DNA from 2 places in the Kocuria salina genome. Region 1 is predicted to be linked to the other one. Evidence: riboswitches for the same ligand, from Rfam matches in the RefSeq annotation. Region 1 holds a riboswitch; the other holds the start of a gene.

Region 1 (5,816 bases):
GTGGGCGTGGCGGCGGGCCGGGATGCGCCCGGCACCGGCGGCGAGCCGGCCGGCGAGCACGGCGTGGCGCATGGCGGTGGCCATCGCCACCGGGTCCTGGGCGCGGGTGACGGCGCTGGCCAGCAGCACGGCGTCGCAGCCCAGCTCCATGGCCAGGGCGGCCTCGGAGGCGGTGCCGATCCCGGCGTCGAGCACCACGGGCACGGACGCCCGGGAGGCGATGAGCTCGATGTTGTGCGGGTTGAGGATGCCCAGCCCGGTGCCGATGGGGGCGCCCAGGGGCATCACCGCGGCCGCGCCCAGATCCTCGAGGCGGCGTGCGACGGCCGGGTCGTCGGAGGTGTAGGCGAAGACCTTGAAGCCGCGGGCCACGAGCTGCTCGGTGGCGTCGAGGAGCTCCACGACGTCGGGCAGCAGCGTGTCCTCGTCCGCGATGACCTCGAGCTTGACCCAGTCGGTCTCGAGGGCCTCCCGGCCGAGCTCGGCGGTCAGCAGCGCGTCCCGGGCGGTGTAGCACCCGGCGGTGTTGGGCAGGATCCGGATGTCGTTGCGCTCGAGCAGCGCGAAGAGGGAGTCGCCCTGGCCGGGGGCGTAGCGGCGCAGGGCCACGGTGGTCAGCTCGGTGCCGGAGGCCAGCAGCGCCTGTTCCAGGGTGTGCAGCGAGCTCAGGCCGCCGGTGCCCATGATCAGCCGGGAGCTCAGCTCGATGCCGTCGAGCACGAGGGGGTCGGGGTGCGGGGCGGTCACGTCAGCCTCCCTGGACGGCGGTGATGATCTCGATGGACTGGCCCTCCGCCACGGGGGTCCGCCGCCAGCGGCTGCGGGGCACGACCGCGGCGTCCACGGCCACGGCCACGCCGAGGCGCCCGCCGTCCAGCGGGGCGCCGTCGGGGCCCAGGGGGCGGCCGACGGTCTCGGCGACGAGGTCGACGACGGTCGCCTCCGCCGCCACTTGGCGCGGGCGGCCGTTGAGGGTGATGGCGGTCATCGGGTGCTCCTGCTCCGGGGCCCGGGCCCGGCGGCGGCCGGCGCGGGATCCCCTGGACGGGCCTCGACGGGGCGGTCGAAGCGGTGCGGGTCGGTGGTGGCGAGGTGCTCGGCGTCGGCGGCCGGATCGGCTCCGGTCCCGCCGGCCACCAGCTGCGCGGCGAGCCGGGCGGCCAGCGGGGCGAGCAGGACGCCGTGGCGGAAGTAGCCGGTGGAGACCACGAGCCCCGGCACCGGCGAGCCGTCCGGGTCGCGGACCCGGCCGAGGTAGGGGATGTCGTCCGGGGTGCCGGGCCGGGCGCGGGCCAGCACCTCGACCAGCTCGAGGTCGGCGATGCCGGGCACGAGCGCCTGGGCGTCGCGCAGCAGCCGGAACACGCCGCCGGCGCTGGGACCGGTCAGGTCGTCCTCGCGGGAGGTCGCCCCGATCACCACGGTCCCGTCGGCGCGGGGCACCAGGTAGACGGGCACCCCGTGCACCAGACCGCGGACGGTGCGCCCGAGCAGCTCCGGCGCCCCGGCGGGGACCCGGGCGCGCAGGATGTCCCCGTGCACCGGCCGCAGCGGCGGGTGCCAGTCCTCCGGCAGCCCGTCGAGCTCGCCGAGCCCGGCGCCGGGAGCGAGGACCGTCCAGGTCGCGGAGACCATCCCGCCGCCGGCCAGGCGGACGCCGGTCGCCGCTCCCTCGGCGTTGCGGCGCAGCCCCGTGGCGAGGTCGTGGACGAGGCGGGCCGGTCCGCCGTCGCGCGCGGCCGGGAGCCCGGCGGGCTCCGGGAGGTCGGGGAGCTCCGGGGCGACGAGGGCCGCGAGCAGCCCGGCCACGAGGCGGCGCGGGTCCACCTGGTGGTCGTCGGGGATCCGGAACGCGGCGGACAGCCGCGGGCTCAGGGCCGGCTCGAGGGTGCGGGCGGCGCGCAGGGTCAGCGCCTCCACCGTCATGCCGTGGCGGCCCTGCAGCGCGCGGAGGTCCGTCAGGGCCTGCCGGTCGGCGGCGTCCACGCCGCACACGAGGGTCTCGGTGGCCCGGTGGCCCACCGTCCCGCCGGCGGCCTGCTCGAGGGCGGCCACGAACGCCGGGTACTCGGCGGCCGAGGCGGTCATGAGGGGGTACAGGGGCTCCTGCTGGTACTGGACCTCGCTCACCGGGGCGAGCATCCCGGCCGCGGCGCGGCTGGCGCCGGAGCCCGGCTCGGGGTCCACCACGACCACCGAGCGGCCGCGGCGGCGCAGCTCCCAGGCGGTGGCCAGGCCGATCACCCCGGCGCCGACGACGGCGACGTCGGCGCGGACGTGCTCGGGCCGGTCGACCAGCGGGTGGGGCGCGGTCGTGGGGGCGGGGTGCGCGGCAGTCACAGGGAACGTCCTTTCCTCCGGCGGCATGACCCGCATCAGGTGTGGCGGTCGGCGCTGGACGCCCTCTCAGCCCCCGGTGGGGCTCCCGCAGAACCGCTGACCTATCATCAGCGTGTGACCCAGCCTACCCGTGACGCCTCCGCCCCCGCCGAGTCCTCCCTGCGAGAGACCCGGACGGCCAGACTCCTCGCCGCCCGGCTGTACGTGTGCACGGACGCCCGCCGGGACCGGGGCGACCTCGAGGACTTCCTGCACGCCGTCTGTGCCGGCGGCGCTGACGTCGTCCAGTTGCGGGACAAGAGCATCGACGCGGACGAGGAGATCGCCGCGCTGGAGCTGCTGGGCCGGGTGGCCGCCGAGTACGACACCCTGTTCGCGGTCAACGACCGCGCCGACATCGCCGCGCTCGTGGGCGCCGACGTCTTCCACGTGGGCCAGCACGACCTCAGCCCCGCCCAGGCCCGGCGGCTCCTGGGCCCCGACGTGCTGATCGGGCGCTCCACCCACGACCTCGGACAGGCCACGGCGGCGCTGGAGGATTCGGACGTCGACTACTTCTGCACCGGCCCCGTCTGGGCCACGCCCACCAAGCCGGGGCGCCCGGCCACCGGGCTGGAGTTCGTCCGCGCGGTCGCCGAGCTGACGGAGGCCCGGCTGGACGCGGACCCGGAGGTCCTGCCCGTGCCGTGGTTCGCCATCGGCGGCATCGACGAGACGCGGCTCCCGCAGGTGCTGGAGGCCGGGGCGCGCGGCGTCGTCGTCGTCCGCGCCGTCACCGAGGCCCCCGATCCCCGCACCGCCGCCGGGCAGCTGCGCGGTCTGCTCCCCGCCTGAGCCCGGGGCGGCCCCCCGCCCGCCTCACCGTCGGCTCCCCGCCGCCGTCCAGCACGTTCTGAGAGCATGGACGCAGGACGACGACGGAGAGGTGGCCCATGGACCCCGAGCTCGACCCCCAGGTGCGGCACGCGGTGGAGCGCCCCGCGGAGACCGCCCGCGGCCCGGAGGACGCGCAGCTGCGCGTCCGGCTGGCCGGTGAGCCCGCCCGCCGCGCCCTCGGCACGCACTGGGAGCAGGGCCTCCCGGAGGACGCCGCCCCGAGCGACGACCGGCTCGCCGCCGCCGTGCTGCTCGCCACCCTCTTCGGCGACACCTTCTGGCTGGAGCGCGCCGCCCGGCTGCCCAGCGACGTGCCGGGGTGCCCGTCCGCGCCGCCGAGCGGGCTGCTGGAGCTGACCCGGGTGCCGGGCGCCCGGGCGGCCCTGGCTGCCGTGCTCGAGCGCCCGCTGCTGACCGGGCTCCTGGAGTGGGGCACCAACCCCCTGCCGGAGCAGCCCCCGCTGGCCGTGGCCCGGGCCGCCCGGGACCTGGGCATCCCCGACGACGGGCGCGTCTACAAGGTGGTGCGCCGCCGCGCCGAGCGCTTCCTGGCGCGGGAGCACGACGGGTCCGAGCCGCTCGAGCAGTTCGTGACCCTGCTGAACGAGGCGGAGCGGGGCCACCGCGAGGACGGCCCCGTGCTCTCGGGCGAGACCCTGCCGCCGGCGGCTCCCCCGGCGCCGGGTCCGACCGCGGGATCCTCCTCCGCGGCCGGCCCGGCCGCGGACGGTGACATCCGCCCGGGAACACCCCCGCCCGGCGCCCCTCCGGCGGGCTCACCGGGGAACCCCCAGTGGGGGGTGAGCCCCGCGAGCCCGGCCCCGCCGCCGCCCGGGCAGTTCCCGGGCCAGCACCCCGAACCCGGGGCACCCGGCCCGGGCGGTACTGGTGCCGGCACCCAAGGCGCCTCCGGGCCGGTGTTCGGGCCCGGCCCCGGCGGGTGGCCGCCGCGCCCGGCAGAGCCCGAGGAGGACGACTCCGACAACCTCAAGGCGTGGGGATTCGTCTTCCTGGGCATCCTGGCGGTGATCGCCGCCCTGATCTTCATCCTCTGAGCCCACAGCACCACCATTTACTTGCACCGGAAAGCTTCTGAGGCTATTTTTGGGGACATATCAACCAATGCGCCGCCCCTGCCGACGGAGAACCCCGCGATGCCGATCTTTCCCCAGAACCCCGCTCCCCAGAGCCTGACGAAGCGCCCCGCCGAGGACCTGCTGTCCGCGGACACCCGGATGGGCGCGGTGGAGCTGCTGGTCTCCGACCTGGACACGATGGTCGCCTACTACTCGGACGCCGTCACCCTCGACGTGCTCGCCCACGCCGGGGACACCGCGGTCCTGGGCCGGGACGGCCGGACGGTCGTGCGGCTGCGCCAGGTCAAGGAGCTCCCGCCGGCCCGCCGCGGGCAGGCCGGCCTGTTCCACACCGCGGTGGTCTTCGACGACGAGCCGGCCCTGGCCGCGGCGCTCGCGTCCGTGGCGACCGTGGCGCCCCGCTCCTTCACCGGCAGCGCCGACCACCTCTACAGCCAGGCCTTCTACTTCGACGACCCCGAGGGCAACGGGGTGGAGCTCTACACGGACCGCCCCCGCGACACGTGGCGGCGGGAGCCCACCGGCCTGCTGACCCTGGCCTCCAACCCCCTGGACCCGAACGGGTTCCTCCAGGAGCACCTGGCCGAGCAGAGCGGGCGACCCCCGGCGCCGCCGGTCACCCTGGGACACGTGCACCTGCAGGTGGGCGACATCCCGCTGGGCCGGCAGTTCTACGTGGACGTCCTGGGCTTCGAGGTCATGAGCGACATCGGCTCCGCCCTGTTCATCGCCGCCGGCGGCTACCACCACCACATCGCGCTCAACACCTGGCAGAGCGCCGGGGCCGGCCCGCGGGCGGCCTCGCTGGGGCTGGGCCAGGTCAACATCGACCTGCCGGACGCCGACGACGTCGCGGCCCTGGCGTCCCGGCTCGCGGACCACAGGATCCCCACCCGGCACGACGGCGCCGTGCTGCGCTTCGAGGACCCCTGGAACACCCTGATCCAGGTGGGCGTCGCGGCGTAGTCCCGGCCCGGCGCGGCGTCCGCGCCCGCCCGCCGGCGGCGCCGTGCTCGACACCGGCGGGTGCTCACCGGCACCCCGGCCCGCCGGTAGGTTGGGCCTCGTGCCCGGGGCGCCCGGGCACCGAGGGCGTGCGGCGACACGGCGGCCGCCCGGTCCGAGAGCGAGGAGCAGGGCATGGGCGAGCAGGACGACACCACCGGCAAGGACTTCGACGAGGCCGTCAACATGACCGCCAAGCAGCTGTCGACGTGGCTGGACACCGACGAGTCCACCTCGGTGGGCCAGGACGACGGCGGGGAGTCGGTGGGCCACCGCTCCGGGCGGCGGATCGTGGAGATCCTGCAGAAGCCGAAGGGCGAGCGCACCGAGGCCGACCACGAGCACATGCGCAAGGTGGTCGGCTACGTCCACCGCCACCTGGCCCAGCGCCCCGACGGGGACGTGCGCGAGACCCGGTGGCGCTACTCCCTGATGAACTGGGGCCACGACCCCCTGAAGGACTGAGCCAGAGGGCCCGCCCGGCACCGCCGGGCGGGC
Region 2 (5,816 bases), on a different contig from region 1:
CACGAGCGCGTCGGGCGTCCGGTCCCCCGTGAGGTGCCCGCCCTTGACGAGCACCAGGGTGCCGTGGGCGCGGGCCACACGGTGGCCCTGCGCGAGGGCCTCGTCCCACGACGACGCCGTGTCCTCCCCGGCGAGCACGGCGAGCTCCTGCAGGTTCGGGGTGATCAGGTCGGCGAGGCCGAGCATCGCGCGCAGGGCGTCCTCGGCCTCGCGCTCCAGCAGGCGGCCCCCGGAGGTCGCGACCATGACGGGGTCCAGGACCACGACCGGCGGCCGGTGGGTCCCGAGCCACCGGGTGACGGCCTCGATGACCGGCACGGACCCGAGCATCCCGATCTTGACGGCGTCGATCTCGACGTCCTCGGCGACCGCGTCCAGCTGTGCCGAGAGGAACTCGACCGGCGGGACGTGGATGTCGCGCACGCCCACGGTGTTCTGCACGACGACGGCGGTGACGGCGCTCATCCCGTAGCCGCCCATCGCGGCGATCGACTTGAGGTCCGCGTGCTGGCCGGCCCCGCCCGTGGGGTCGGTGCCGGCGATGGCCAGGACGCGGGGCACGCGGGCGGTCACGGGGCCACCTCCCCGGCGGGCACGGCGGCGAAGGCCCGCAGGTAGCGGGCGGCCGCGGCGGCGGGGTCCGGGTCGGCGCAGATCCCGGAGACCACGGCCAGCCCCGCGGCGCCGGCGGCGCGCAGGCCGGGGGCGTCCTCGACCCGCACCCCGCCGATGGCCAGGCAGGGCAGGGCCGTGCGGGCCGCGGCGCGGGCGAAGCCCTCGACGCCCAGCGGCTCGGGGTGGTCGGGCTTGGTGCGGGTCGCCCGCACCGCCCCGACGCCCAGGTAGTCGACCGTCCCGGCCGGCAGCGCGGCGGCGGCATCGAGCTCCTCCGCCGTGGCGGCGCTGAGGCCGAGCACGGCCTGCGGGCCGCAGATCTCCCGGGCGAGCGCCACGGGCAGGTCCGACTGGCCCACGTGCACGCCGGCCACGGGGGCGCCGGCCGCGCGGGCGGCGAGGTACACGTCGGCGCGGTCGTCCACGAGCACGGGCACCTCCCGGCCCACGCGCTCGGCCACGGCCGTCAGCAGGGCGACGAGCTCGCGGACCGGGGCGTCCTTCTCCCGCACCTGGACCATGGTGGCTCCCCCGCGCACGGCGGCGGCCACGACGTCCGGGACCGTCCGGGGGGCGCTCAGGGCGGTGTCCGTCACCAGGTGCAGGGCCAGGGCCGCGGGGTCGAGGCGCGGGCTCACCGGGCGACCTCCTCGCGCACGAGCTCCGCCCGGGCGGCGATCCCCTCCGGGGTGACGGCGTGCAGCCGGTCCAGCAGCGCCACGGCGAAGGAGCCGGGCCCGGCGGAGTCGGCGGCCGCGTCCTCGGCCGCCAGGGTGTACACCGTGGTGGCGGCCACCGCCGCGGCGGCCGGGTCCGTGCGCACGGCGGTGAACGCCGCCATGAGGGCGCCCAGGGCGCACCCGCCGCCGGTGATGCGGGTCAGCAGGGGCGTGCCGTGCGGCACCCGGACCACCGTGCCGTCCGGGGAGCGCACGAGGTCCACGGGCCCGGACACGGCCACCGCCGAGCCGGCCCGCTCGGCGAGCGCGGCGGCGGCGTCCCGGGCCGCGTCGACGCCGTGGGTCGCGTCCGTGCCGCGGCCGCCGGCGCCGCCGGCGAGGGCGATGACCTCGGAGGCGTTGCCGCGCACGATCGCCGGCTCGAACCCGAGCAGGTCGCGGGCCAGCGCCGTGCGCACGGGCAGGGCGCCCACCGCCACCGGGTCCAGGACCCAGGCCCGGCCCGCGCGGCGCCGGGCCCCGACGGCCTCGTAGGCGGCGCCGCGCTGCTCGGCGGTGGGCGTGCCGGTGTTGACGAGGAGGCCGTCGGCGAGCTCCGCGAAGACCCCGCCCTCGCCCTGGATGTCGGTCATCGCCGGGGACGCGCCCACGGCGAGCAGCACGTTGGCGGTGAAGTTGGTGACCACGGCGTTGGTGATGCACTGCACCAGCGGCGCCGCGGCGCGCAGGTCCGCCAGGGCCGCGGCGGCGTCCTCGGCGAGCGCGGGGTCCGGCGGCACCGGCCTCCCGGGTCCTGGTGTGCGGTCGGACGGGGGTACGGCATCGCGCATCTGCGACATCCCTTCGCTAGTACTGGCTAGATCAGGTTCGACGGGTGTGTTCTCAGCCGCTCGTGCGGCACCCCGTGTCTGGTGTCCTGCCAGTCTAGTCGTCGTGCGGGAGTCGGCACGGACCCCGCACGGGATCAGAACATGCCGTTGGCGTGCGCCATCCGCTCGGGCACCGGCTGCGCGACGCCCCAGTGCTCCACGATCCGGCCGTCGTCGAGGCGCCAGAGGTCGTAGCAGGCGACCGTTCCGGTGGATCCTCCGTCGCGGCTCCCTCCGGGAACGGCCTCCGCGACGGTCAGCACGAAGTTCCCCTCGCCGACCACGCGGCGCAGCCGCTGGTACGCGGGCTGCGGGCCGTCCGGCGTGCCGCCGGTGTGCTCGGTGCAGCCCCGGGGGCTCATGTGGTCCTGGACGGCGTGGCGGTCGCCCCCGACGAGGGCGGCCTCGACCCACTCGGCGGCGATGCGCTTGTTGTCCTGCGTCCGCTCGTGGTCCGTGACCGCGACGGGACCGTCGAGCTGGGGGCGGGCGCCGTCGGGGCCCGTGCGCAGGGGCTCGAGGACGTCCCAGTGCTCGGCGATCCGTCCGTCCTCCACCCGGAAGACGTCGAAGCCGACCAGCGGCTCCGGACCGAGCCCTTCGTACACCGAGTGGACGGCCACCGTCCCGTGGTCGTCGAGCATCCGGACCATGTCCACGCGGAAGTCGTCGGGCATGCTCTGCACGAACTGCCTGAGACCCTCGCGCCCGTCCGGCGCGAGCGGCGAGTGCTGGACGAAGTCCTCCGTGTAGTGACGGTCCACGGCCGACGGATCCCGGTGGACGAACAGTTCCGTGCCGGTGGTGCGGATGGTGTCTGCACTGGTCATGGCGATGCTCCCTGGAACGGGCGGCCGCTCTCCCGGCGGACGGGACGGCGGCCCCGGGTGTGCTGTGGTGCGCACCACGGTACGCCGCCGCGCGGAGGGCGGGCAGGCCGGGGCGGTCCGTGACGGTCCGCGACGACGGAGGACCCCGACCGTGCCGGTCGGGGTCCTCCGTGGTGCTGCTCGGCGGGGCGGGTCAGCCCCGGTCGGCGGGCCGGCCGCTGGTGAGGTCCTCGGCCTTGACGCCGACGCCGACGACGGTCGGCGCCCGGCGGGAGGACTCCTCCGGGGCGCGCTGGGCGACGGTCCTCGCCTCGTGCCGGGCGCCCTCCGCGGCGGCCGCCCGGCCGGCGGTCACCTCGGCCTCGCCGGGCCGCGCCGTCGGGGCCGAGGCCCGCCGGGAGCGCCGCCGGGGCCGCTCGGGCTCGACGTCCGCCTGCTCCGCGGCAACCGCCGAGGCGGGAGCGGGCGCCTGCCGCTCCGTGCGTTCCTGTGCCGTGCGCTCCTGTGCCGTGCTCTCCTGTGCCGGGGCCTCCGCCGCGGCGGTGGCCCCCTCCGCGGCGTCATCCGCACCGGTGACCGCCTCGGCGGCGGCCTCCGGGGCGGCGGAGCCGGCGTCCGGTCCCCGCTGCCCGAAGACCTCCGCGAGGGAGTCCAGGCTCAGCGGCCGGGCCTCGGCGGGCTCGACGACCACGGCGTGGCCCTGCGGCAGCTCGATGACCTCGCCGTTGATGGTCAGGCGCGAGCCCTGCTCGCCCGGCGCCCCCTCGGCGGGGAGCTGCTCCGGGGCGGCCGGGGCGGTGTCCTCCCCCTCCTCCGGCTGCTGCTCGGCGGCGGTGTCCCCGCCCTGGCCGCGGCCGCGGCTGCGCTTGCCGCGGCGCTTCTTCCGGGAGCGCCCCGAGCCCTCGGGCCGGGACTCCGCAGGCTGGGCGGCCTCCTCGGCTCGCTCCGGCTCGTCCGCGGCCGCCTCCTCGTGGTGGGTGGCGGCGGCGATCGTCGCGAACGCCGTCCGCGCGGCCTCGGCCTTGGCCTTCTCCGCGGGGTCGGCCTCGGCGGAGCGCTGCTCCGTCCGGGCGGGCTGCTGCTCGTTGCGGCCCCCGCGGCCGCGCTTGCGCTCCGTGCGGTTCGGCCGCTGGTCGCGGGACTCGCTCGTGGCACCGCCGGAGCGGCCCTCGAGCGGGTGGTCGTGGACCACCACGCCGCGGCCGGCGCAGTGCTCGCACGGCTCGGAGAACACCTCCAGCAGGCCGGTGCCCATGCGCTTGCGGGTCATCTGCACGAGGCCCAGCGAGGTCACCTCCGCCACCTGGTGCTTGGTGCGGTCCCGGCCCAGGCACTCCACCAGCCGGCGCAGCACGAGGTCCCGGTTGGACTCCAGGACCATGTCGATGAAGTCGATCACAATGATCCCGCCGATGTCCCGCAGCCGCAGCTGCCGGACGATCTCCTCGGCCGCCTCCAGGTTGTTCTTGGTCACGGTCTCCTCGAGGTTGCCCCCGGAGCCGGTGAACTTGCCGGTGTTCACGTCGACCACCGTCATCGCCTCGGTGCGGTCGATGACGAGGGAGCCGCCCGAGGGCAGGAAGACCTTGCGCTCGAGTGCCTTCTGGATCTGTTCCTCCACGCGGTAGTTCACGAACAGGTCCTCGTCCTCGTCCCACTTCTTGAGCCGGTCGAGCAGGTCCGGTGCGACGTAGGTCACGTACGCCTCGATGTTGTCCCACGCCTCGTCGCCCTGGACGACCATGGTGGTGAAGTCCTCGTTGAAGACGTCGCGCACCGTCTTGATCGTGAGGTCCGGCTCCGCGTAGAGCATCTCGGGCGCGAGCGTCCTGGTCGACCCGGCCCGCTCCTGGATCTGCTCCCACTGGGCGCGCAGCCGGTTGATGTCGTGGGTGAGCTCCTGCTCGGAGGCCCCCTCGGCGGCGGTGCGCACGATGACGCCCGCCCCGTCCGGCAGACGGTCCTTGAGGATCTTCTTCAGCCGGGCGCGCTCCACGTCGGGCAGCTTCCGGGAGATCCCGGTCATCGACCCGCCCGGGACGTAGACCAGGTACCGGCCGGGCAGGGAGATCTGGCTCGTGAGCCGGGCGCCCTTGTGCCCCACCGGGTCCTTGGTGACCTGCACCAGGACCGAGTCCCCGGACTTCAGCGCGACCTCGATCCGGCGCGGCCCGCCCTCGAGCCGCGACGCGTCCCAGTTGACCTCGCCGGCGTAGAGCACGGCGTTGCGGCCCCGGCCGATGTCGATGAACGCGGCCTCCATGGACGGCAGCACGTTCTGCACCTTGCCTACGTAGACGTTGCCGATCAGGGAGTCCTGCTGGGTGTGCGAGACGAAGTGCTCGGCCAGGACGCCGTCCTCGAGGACGCCGATCTGGATCCGGTTGTCCTTCTGCCGGACCAGCATCTGCCGCTCGACCGACTCGCGGCGGGCCAGGAACTCGGCCTCGGTGATCACCTGGCGGCGGCGGCCCGTCTGGCGGGACTCGCGCCGGCGCTGCTTCTTGGCCTCGAGCCGCGTGGAGCCCTTCACGGCCACGACCTCGTCGACCGTGGCGGTCTCCGCGGCGCGGGGCGCCCGGACCCGGGTCACCGTGTTGGGCGGGTCGTCGTCGCTGCCGCCCACGAGCTCCATGTCGACCTCGCCGCGGCGGCGGCGCCGACGGCGGCGGCTGGTGGCGCTCCCGCCGGTCCCCTGGCCGGCCTCCTCGCCCTCATCGGCGAGCTCCGCCGTGTCCGGCTCCTCGGGACCGTCGCCCGGGTCCTCGGCGGAGGCGTTCTCCTCCTGCTGGCGGCGCCGCGCCTCCCGGCGCCGGGCGGCG

Evidence for each region. A riboswitch is a leader RNA that binds a small molecule or an ion and turns the genes downstream of it on or off. The one in region 1 is predicted to bind thiamine pyrophosphate.
Region 2: another riboswitch for thiamine pyrophosphate. It lies ahead of thiM (hydroxyethylthiazole kinase); the one in region 1 lies ahead of E7Z53_RS03690 (FAD-dependent oxidoreductase).

The regions. Positions count from the first base shown of each region.
Region 1 is NZ_SSSF01000001.1:788,047-793,862, reverse strand. It holds gene E7Z53_RS03700 (thiazole synthase) at 1-747, opposite strand, end outside; gene thiS (sulfur carrier protein ThiS) at 749-988, opposite strand; gene E7Z53_RS03690 (FAD-dependent oxidoreductase) at 985-2,340, opposite strand; TPP riboswitch at 2,336-2,439, opposite strand; gene thiE (thiamine phosphate synthase) at 2,455-3,174, shown strand; gene E7Z53_RS03680 (hypothetical protein) at 3,273-4,271, shown strand; gene E7Z53_RS03675 (VOC family protein) at 4,371-5,279, shown strand; gene E7Z53_RS03670 (DUF3140 domain-containing protein) at 5,454-5,783, shown strand.
Region 2 is NZ_SSSF01000003.1:110,796-116,611, forward strand. It holds gene E7Z53_RS07255 (bifunctional hydroxymethylpyrimidine kinase/phosphomethylpyrimidine kinase) at 1-573, opposite strand, end outside; gene thiE (thiamine phosphate synthase) at 570-1,253, opposite strand; gene thiM (hydroxyethylthiazole kinase) at 1,250-2,074, opposite strand; TPP riboswitch at 2,117-2,210, opposite strand; gene E7Z53_RS07270 (nuclear transport factor 2 family protein) at 2,260-2,994, opposite strand; gene E7Z53_RS07275 (Rne/Rng family ribonuclease) at 3,188-5,816, opposite strand, start outside.